3 regions of the Enterobacter cancerogenus genome follow, and region 3 is predicted to be linked to each of the others. Evidence: predicted binding sites of a transcription regulator. Region 3 holds the regulator's gene; each other region holds the start of a gene.
What was found. Region 3 encodes PurR, which represses purine synthesis genes. Its sites were predicted from a motif close to CANGCAAACGTTTGCNTG; they were not measured.

Region 1 (3,093 bases), 340 kb from region 3:
CGCATGTTTGGCCTTGATGAGTGTCAGCCGTTGACGCCCGATCGCTGGCTGAACGAAGGAGATCGTGTAAGCGTAGGGAATGTGACGTTACAGGTGTTGCATTGTCCCGGGCACACGCCGGGCCATATCGTCTTTTTTGATGACCATTCGCGTCTGCTGATTTCCGGCGATGTGATTTTCAAAGGTGGGGTAGGACGCAGTGATTTTCCGCGCGGCGATCACGGACAGCTGATCCAGTCGATTAAGCAGAAGTTATTGCCGTTAGGCGATGACGTGACGTTTATCCCCGGACACGGCCCGATGTCGACGCTGGGCTATGAACGGGTACACAATCCGTTCCTTCAGGATGAAATGCCTGTCTGGTAACCAGAATGAAAAAAGCCTGCATATGCAGGCTTTTTTGTGGGCGCGAGTTACAGAACGGCGACAATCGCCTCGCACAGCGGTGCCATATTATCTGGCGTCATGCCCGCCACGTTTACGCGGCCAGAGGCAACGGCGTAGACGCCGAACTCTTCACGCAGACGCAGAACCTGTTCTTTAGTCAGGCCGCTGAACGAGAACATGCCGTTTTGCTTGATGATGAAGCTGAAATCACGGTCAGCCCCTTTCTCCGCCAGCGTGCTCACAAACAGCAGACGCATGCGCTGGATACGCTGGCGCATATCGTTCAGCTCCTGCTCCCAGATCGCGCGCAGCGCGTCGTTGCTCAGGATGGTCGCGACCACAGAGGCACCGTGTGCCGGTGGGTTAGAGTAGTTTGCACGGATCACGGATTTCATCTGGCTGAACGCGCGGTCGACGGTCTGGTCGTCGGCGGCGACCAGCGTACAGGCACCCACGCGCTCATTGTACAGACCGAAGTTCTTGGAGTATGAGCTTGCGACAATCAACTCCTGATGAACAGCCGCGAACGCGCGCAGGCCTTCGGCATCTTCTTCCAGCCCGCGAGCAAAGCCCTGGTAGGCGAAGTCGAACAGCGGCAGCCAGCCTTTTTCAACGGACAGTTTTGCCAGCTGTTCCCACTGTTCCAGCGTCGGATCGATACCGGTTGGGTTATGGCAGCAGCCATGGAACAGAACAACGTCACCCGCCTGCGCGTCGTTCAGGCTGGTCAGCAGACCGTCAAAGTCCAGCGCGTGGTTTGCTGCATCGTAGTAGGCGTATTCACGCACTTCCAGACCCGCAGAGTTAAAGACGCTTTTATGGTTTGGCCAGCTTGGGTTGCTGACCCAGACGCGCTTAACGGAGGTGTTTTTCGCCAGGAAATCCGCCGCAACGCGCAGGGCACCGGTGCCGCCTGGCGTTTGCGCTGTACGAGCGCGTTTGCTGCTCACAATCTCACTGCCTTTACCGAACAGCAGTTCCTGCGTGCAGCGACCAAATTCAGGGATACCATCAATACCGAGGTAGTTCTTGGTGGTTTCGTTTTCCAGCAGGTACTGTTCCGCTTTTTTAACGCTGGTCAGTACCGGTGTTTTGCCGGTTTCATCTTTATATACACCAATACCCAGGTTGATTTTGCCAGGGCGGTCATCGGCACGAAACAGATCGGCCAGGCCCAGAATTGGGTCGGCAGGAGCGGCGGTAATGTTCTCAAACATGACGAAGTTCCATTGTGATTACAGAAGTGAAATCCGCTATCAGGTTAACGGTAGATTTACAAAATGCCAACCGTTTGCGACGAAAAGCGTGCAGCTTCTCAAAAGTCGCCATTTTTTGCTTTCAGGCAAAAAAAAACAGGGCCGAAGCCCTGTTCATTAAGCATATAACATTGTGGCGTGCTGATTAGAACTGGTAAACGATACCCAGAGCAACGGTGTCATCATTGTTGATACCGAGCTTGTTGTCGTCTTTCAGCTGGTTGATCTGGTAGTCAACATAGGTGGACATGTTTTTGTTGAAGTAGTAAGTCGCACCCACTTCGATGTAGTTGATGAAGTCTTCGTCGCCGATACCTTCTACGTCTTTCGCTTTAGATTTGTAGTAGGAAATGGACGGACGCAGGCCGAAATCGAACTGGTACTGTGCAACAACAGAGAAGTCCTGAGACTTGTTAGCGAAGCCACGGCTGCCCAGACGCGCTGCGTTCTGCATTTCGCCGTACAGTGCTGCCAGGTAGATGTTGTTCGCGTCGTATTTCAGACCGGTCGCCCACTGCTCAGCTTTATCACCGTTACCCCATTCCAGAGTCTGCTGGTTGTTGGTACGGTCAGCGGCGCCGTAAGCACCCAGTACTGCGAAGCCATCAAACTCGTAGCTCAGAGAGGTTGCCCAGCCGTCACCGTTAGAACGGGTAGCGTCGGTACGCTCGTTTTTACCCAGGTACTGAACGCCGAAGTTCAGACCGTCAACCAGACCGAAGAAGTTGTTGTTACGGTAAGTTGCCAGACCACCGGTACGGCCCGCGAAGAAGTCATCGCTTGCGCCAGTGTCGCCGCCGAACTCAGGCAGCATATCGGTGATACCGATAACGTCATACACCAGGCCATAGTTACGACCGTAGTCGAAGGAGCCTGCGTCACCGAATTTCAGACCTGCGAATGCCAGACGGGTTTTGTTGCCGCTCTGCGCGTCGCTGCCTTCAGAGTTGTTACCCTGGAAGTTGTATTCCCACTGGCCGTAACCGGTCAGCTGGTCGTTGATCTGGGTTTCGCCTTTGAAGCCCAGACGCGCGTAAGTCATGTCGCCATCGTTGCCATCATTGTCAGAGAAGTAATGCAGGCCAACAGCTTTCCCGTAAAGATCTAATTTGTTGCCGTCTTTGTTATAGATTTCTGCAGCGTTAGCTGCACCGGCTACCAGCAGGGCAGGGATAACCACTGCCAGGATATTGCGCTTCATCATTATTTATTACCCTCATTGGTTTTTTTATGACACTCGCCACTGCCGCCAATAAATTCTGTCAATAAATATTTCCGGAACTATTGATGAGAGTTAGGTGTCTTTATGTGTCTGACAGGCATCTTTCCATTCATAGAACCGTTTCGCTAGCCTGAAAGTGCTACAATCCTCAATATTCAGTAACAAAAAGAAATAATGTGTAAGAATTTGTGTATTTTCGGGAACTTTGTGAACCACCTCAAACTTCAG
Region 2 (3,093 bases), 1.8 Mb from region 3:
CTTTCCACGCCAGCGCGTGCTCGCGGCCGCCATTACCAATCACTAATACTTTCATTTTCTGCTCCTGGAATTAATGGCGGAAGTGACGCATGTCGGTGAAGATCATCGCGATGCCGTGTTCGTCAGCTGCGGCAATCACTTCTTCATCGCGAATGGAGCCGCCAGGCTGGATCACGCAGGTGATGCCCACCGCCGCTGCCGCGTCGATGCCGTCGCGGAACGGGAAGAAGGCGTCGGAGGCCATGGCGGACCCTTTCACTTCCAGCCCTTCGTCGCCTGCTTTAATACCGGCAATTTTCGCCGAGTAAACGCGGCTCATCTGGCCTGCGCCTATCCCGATGGTCATGTTCTCTTTCGCGTAGACAATGGCGTTGGATTTCACGAACTTCGCGACCTTCCAGCAGAACAACGCGTCACGCAGTTCCTGCTCGGTTGGCTGACGTTTGGTCACCACGCGCAGGTCGGCTTCTGTCACCATACCCAGATCGCGATCCTGAACCAGCAAACCGCCGTTGACGCGCTTGAAGTCCAGGCCCGGCACGCGATCAGCCCACTGACCGCAAACCAGGACGCGCACGTTTTGCTTCGCCGCGGTAATTTTCAGGGCTTCTTCAGACGCTGATGGCGCAATAATCACTTCGACAAACTGACGCGAGATAATGGCCTGCGCGGTCTGTGCATCCAGCTCGCGGTTGAAGGCAATAATGCCGCCAAACGCGGAGGTCGGGTCGGTTTTGTAGGCGCGATCGTAGGCATCCAGAACAGAGGTGCTTACCGCCACGCCGCACGGGTTCGCGTGCTTGACGATAACGCAGGCCGGCTCGCTGAACGCTTTCACGCATTCCAGCGCAGCGTCGGTGTCAGCAATGTTGTTATAGGAGAGCGCTTTGCCCTGAACCTGCTGAGCGGTGGCAACCGAGGCTTCTTTTACCTCTTCTTCTATATAGAAGGCTGCCTGCTGGTGGCTGTTCTCGCCGTAGCGCATATCCTGCTTCTTAATAAAGTTCAGGTTCAGCGTGCGCGGGAAGCGGCCAGATGGATCGTTGCTTTCGCCATGGTAGGCGGGCACCAGGCTGCCGAAGTAGTTGGCGATCATGCTGTCGTAGGCGGCAGTGTGCTCGAAGGCTTTGATGGCGAGGTCGAAACGGGTTGCGAGGGTTAATGAACCTTCATTGGCGTCCATCTCATTAATAATGGTGCTGTAGTCGCTGCTCTTGACCACGATAGCCACATCTTTATGGTTCTTGGCCGCGGAGCGCACCATGGTCGGGCCGCCGATATCAATATTCTCTACGGCATCTTCCAGCGAGCAACCTTCGCGGGCTACGGTCTGGGCGAACGGGTAGAGGTTAACGACAACTATGTCGATAGGTGCGATGCCATGCTGTTCCATAATGCTGTCATCCTGACCGCGGCGGCCAAGAATGCCGCCGTGCACTTTCGGGTGAAGGGTTTTGACGCGTCCATCCATCATTTCCGGGAAACCGGTGTAATCAGAGACTTCGGTAACCGGCAAACCTTTCTCTGCTAACAGGCGAGCGGTACCGCCTGTGGACAGCAGCTCCACACCGCGTGCAGAAAGTGCCTGAGCGAATTCAACGATACCGGCTTTATCAGAGACACTGAGCAGAGCGCGGCGGACTGGACGACGTTGTTGCATGGTAAATCCCCTGGATTTCACGATTACAGAGAGCGTTAGATGAATTTTTCCTGTGAAAAACTCATCTAACACACCTGGCGGGGCATGCCTGTTAAGCGCGAGCATTTTAACGAAAACGTTTGCGCAACGCTCGCACAATTTCACTTTTTCGTATCATTGTGGATAAGTCTGTGCGTAAAAAGGTATAAGGCGGGGTTTTGCTGTGGAATGCAGCAGTCAGTCATTTTTCTGTCATTTAGCGGTTGCGGCGGCGCGAGAACTCCCTATAATGCGCCTCCATCGACACGGCGGATGTGAATCACTTCACACAACAACCGGTTCGGTTGAAGAGAAAAAATCCTGAGATTCAGGGTTGACTCTGAAAGAGGAAAGCGTAATATACGCCACCTCGCGACAGAGCGCTAAAGCGCGTCGCAACTGCTCTTTAACAATTTATCAGACAATCTGTGTGGGCACTCAAAGTGACATGGATTCTTAATGTCTTCGGACAATAAATGAATACCAAGTCTCTGAGTGAACATACGTAATTCATTACGAAGTTTAATTCACGAGCATCAAACTTAAATTGAAGAGTTTGATCATGGCTCAGATTGAACGCTGGCGGCAGGCCTAACACATGCAAGTCGAACGGTAGCACAGAGAGCTTGCTCTCGGGTGACGAGTGGCGGACGGGTGAGTAATGTCTGGGAAACTGCCTGATGGAGGGGGATAACTACTGGAAACGGTAGCTAATACCGCATAACGTCGCAAGACCAAAGAGGGGGACCTTCGGGCCTCTTGCCATCAGATGTGCCCAGATGGGATTAGCTAGTAGGTGGGGTAACGGCTCACCTAGGCGACGATCCCTAGCTGGTCTGAGAGGATGACCAGCCACACTGGAACTGAGACACGGTCCAGACTCCTACGGGAGGCAGCAGTGGGGAATATTGCACAATGGGCGCAAGCCTGATGCAGCCATGCCGCGTGTATGAAGAAGGCCTTCGGGTTGTAAAGTACTTTCAGCGGGGAGGAAGGCGATAAGGTTAATAACCTTGTCGATTGACGTTACCCGCAGAAGAAGCACCGGCTAACTCCGTGCCAGCAGCCGCGGTAATACGGAGGGTGCAAGCGTTAATCGGAATTACTGGGCGTAAAGCGCACGCAGGCGGTCTGTCAAGTCGGATGTGAAATCCCCGGGCTCAACCTGGGAACTGCATTCGAAACTGGCAGGCTAGAGTCTTGTAGAGGGGGGTAGAATTCCAGGTGTAGCGGTGAAATGCGTAGAGATCTGGAGGAATACCGGTGGCGAAGGCGGCCCCCTGGACAAAGACTGACGCTCAGGTGCGAAAGCGTGGGGAGCAAACAGGATTAGATACCCTGGTAGTCCACGCCGTAAACGATGTCGACTTGGAGGTTGTGCCCTTGAGGCGTGGCTTCCGGAGCTAACGCGTTAA
Region 3 (3,093 bases):
AGCGGCCCCCACATCAGCTGTGCGATGGCGAAGCCCGCAAGGAATAAGCTCAGGCTGGCGCTGATGGCGGCGGCAGGCGTCTGCAAATCTTCCTGCATCGCGGCGAAAGCAGGGAGGTACATATCGGTTGCCAGAAAGCCAAGCACGCTTAAGCCGCCGAGCCAGACTAAAAATCCGTTCCTGGGTTGCATTGTTTTTTTCTCCTGAGGAGGCAGGTGTTAATTGGCGCAGAGTGTAGGGAGTGCAAAGCGGCTTGTGAAACGCTAATATTTGGTAAGTGCATTCAAATTTTTTGCAGGCAGAAAATGTGGTCTGATTATTCTCTTGAAGTGGTAGACGCCGTGGCGCGTAACGGCAGTTTTACCGGCGCCGCGCAGGAACTGCATCGGGTTCCCTCTGCAGTCAGTTATACCGTGCGCCAGTTGGAGGAGTGGCTGGCGGTGCCGCTGTTTGAGCGTCGGCACCGCGACGTGGTGTTAACGCCTGCTGGGGCGTGGTTTCTCAAGGAGGGACGTTCTGTCATCAAAAAAATGCAGATCACCCGCGAGCAGTGCCAACAGATCGCCAATGGCTGGCGGGGCCATCTCTCCATTGCGGTAGACAACATTGTGAAGCCCGAACGCACACGGCAGATGATCGTGGATTTCTATCGCCATTTCTCGGACGTTGAGTTGCGGGTATCGCAGGAGGTGTTCAACGGCGTCTGGGATGCGCTGGCGGACGGCAGGGTTGAGATGGCTATCGGCGCGACGCAGGCTATTCCCGTTGGGGGACGTTACGCTTTTCGGGATATGGGCATGCTGAGCTGGACCTGCGTGGTCGCCCGCCATCATCCTCTGGCCGCGCTGGAAGGGCCGCTGAGTGACGACACGCTGCGCAACTGGCCGTCGCTGGTGCTGGAAGATACCTCGCGTTCGTTGCCCAAACGCATCACCTGGCTGCTGGACAACCAGCGGCGCGTGGTGGCACCTGACTGGGAGTCGTCTGCCACCTGCCTGACGGCGGGCCTGTGCGTGGCGATGGTGCCCGTCCACTTTGCACGTCCGAGGATCGACAGCGGAGAATGGGTTGCCCTGCAGCTGGAAAACCCGTTCCCGGATGCAGCCTGTTGCCTCACCTGGCAGCAGAACGACGTATCGCCTGCCATGGCCTGGCTGCTGGATTATCTGGGAGACAGCGAAACGCTGAACCGGGAGTGGCTACGGGCGCCAGCGTAGCTGGCCCCGTTAACCATTAGCGACGGTAGTCGCGGAAAGGGCCATCCGCAACGGAACGGCGCTCAACAAGACGCGGGTGGACTTCAATAGACTGCGATTCTTCACGCTTGTTAACGATCCTGTCCATCAGCATGTTGAAAGCGGTTTCGCCCAGCGAATCTTTCGGCTGGTGGATGGTGGTCAGCGCCGGGGTGAAGAAACGGGCGTTACGCACGTTGTCATACCCGATCACGGAAATGTCCTGCGGCACGCGCAGACCCAGTTCATCCGCCGCACAGAGCGCACCCATTGCCATAATATCGCCCCCGCAGAAGACGGCGGTCGGGCGAGGCTGCTGGGAGACGATCTGCTGCATGGCGCGATAGCCCGATTCTGGCTCGAAGTCGCCCTGCACAATCCAGTTTTCCGGCACGGTGATCAGTGCTTCTTCCATCGCTTTCATAAAGCCAGCCAGACGCCCTGCGCCGGTGTTGCGCTCAAGCGGGCCGGGAATAACTCCAATCTCGCGATGCCCGCGTTCTACCAGATAACGACCCGCCATATAGCCGCCTTCAAAAGCGTTATCAATCACGGAGTCGGTGAAATCGGCGCGCGCTTCGCCCCAGTCCATCACCACCATCGGGATGTGACGGTACTCTTCCAGCATGGAAAGCACCGATTCCGGGTATTCTGAACACATCACCAGCAGGCCGTCGACGCGCTTTTGCGCCATCATTGAAAGATAGGCACGCTGTTTTTCAATGTTGTTCCAGGCGTTGCCCAGAATCAGGGTATAGCCTTTCTGAAAGCAGTTTTTTTCGACCGCTTCGATAATTTCTGCGAAATAGGCCGCTTCGCTACTGGTCGCCAGCAAACCGATCGATTTGGTGTGATTCACTTTGAGGCTACGCGCTACCGCACTCGGGGAGTAGTGCAGCTCTTTGATCGCCGCCCAGACGGCATTGCGCGTCTCTTCAGCAACAAAGCGAGTTTTGTTAATAACATGTGATACGGTTGTAGTGGAAACGTTTGCGCGTTTTGCTACGTCTTTTATTGTTGCCATTAAATGTCACTCCAGACCATATCCTAAGCTCCTGATAATCATGAAGGTAAACGTTTGCCTTCTCTCACCCTTATTACGCAATCTTGAATTGCGACACGCCGGGAAAACGACACAGGACGTCAGGAGGGGGTCAATGGCCGGTACGCTAATAAATTTAGCGTGGAATTTTGTCCTATCTTGATGAAAAGGGGAAGAGCAAAAGTGGATATCAGGTTAAAACCAGGAAGATTTTTGACCTGAACTGTGTAAAAATGAGCAAGCTCACTTTTCGTGGGGTGATTAAAAGGAGAAAAATTGATGAGTTCCGATCTGAAGTTTTCGCTGGTTACCACCGTTATTGTGCTGGCATTGATTGTGGCCGGTGGTTTAACGGCTGCGCTGCACTGATTCACGCGGAGGGAGAGGCGTCTCCCTCCACATCCTCGCCTGATTGTTACCCCTCTGGCAAAAATCTTTTGCCAAAATGTAAACTTCTCATTTTTTGTGATTGATGTCATGCTTTTGGCTTCATTGTTCTGTGTCACGACGCGACACGGCATCCGGAGTTAACGCATGAAAATCAATTTCCCCTTGCTGGCCCTGGCGATTGGCGCTTTTGGGATTGGCACCACTGAATTCTCCCCGATGGGCTTGCTGCCCGTTATCGCGCGGGGCGTAGACGTCTCAATACCGGCGGCTGGTATGCTGATCAGCGCCTATGCGATCGGCGTGATGGTGGGGGCACCCCTGATGACGCTGCTGCTCTCGCACCGCGCGCGTCGCAATGCGCTGATTTTCCTGATGGCGATCTTCACGCTTGGCAATGTGCTCTCCGCAATTTCGCCTGACTACACC

Region 1: I6L58_RS04570 (amino acid aminotransferase) is a predicted target of PurR. The motif match lies at 1,668-1,685, and genes of this name have one in related genera.
Region 2: purH (bifunctional phosphoribosylaminoimidazolecarboxamide formyltransferase/IMP cyclohydrolase) is a predicted target of PurR. The motif match lies at 1,769-1,786, and genes of this name have one in related genera.

The regions. Positions count from the first base shown of each region.
Region 1 is NZ_CP077290.1:965,621-968,713, reverse strand. Features, by position in the region: gene I6L58_RS04575 (MBL fold metallo-hydrolase) at 1-366, shown strand, start outside; gene I6L58_RS04570 (amino acid aminotransferase) at 414-1,604, opposite strand; gene ompF (porin OmpF) at 1,789-2,847, opposite strand.
Region 2 is NZ_CP077290.1:2,420,420-2,423,512, reverse strand. Features, by position in the region: gene purD (phosphoribosylamine--glycine ligase) at 1-55, opposite strand, end outside; gene purH (bifunctional phosphoribosylaminoimidazolecarboxamide formyltransferase/IMP cyclohydrolase) at 71-1,660, opposite strand; rRNA gene I6L58_RS11385 (16S ribosomal RNA) at 2,223-3,093, shown strand, end outside.
Region 3 is NZ_CP077290.1:626,799-629,891, reverse strand. Features, by position in the region: gene punC (purine nucleoside transporter PunC) at 1-191, opposite strand, end outside; gene punR (DNA-binding transcriptional activator PunR) at 306-1,217, shown strand; gene purR (HTH-type transcriptional repressor PurR) at 1,234-2,259, opposite strand; gene cydH (cytochrome bd-I oxidase subunit CydH) at 2,557-2,646, shown strand; gene I6L58_RS02890 (MFS transporter) at 2,812-3,093, shown strand, end outside.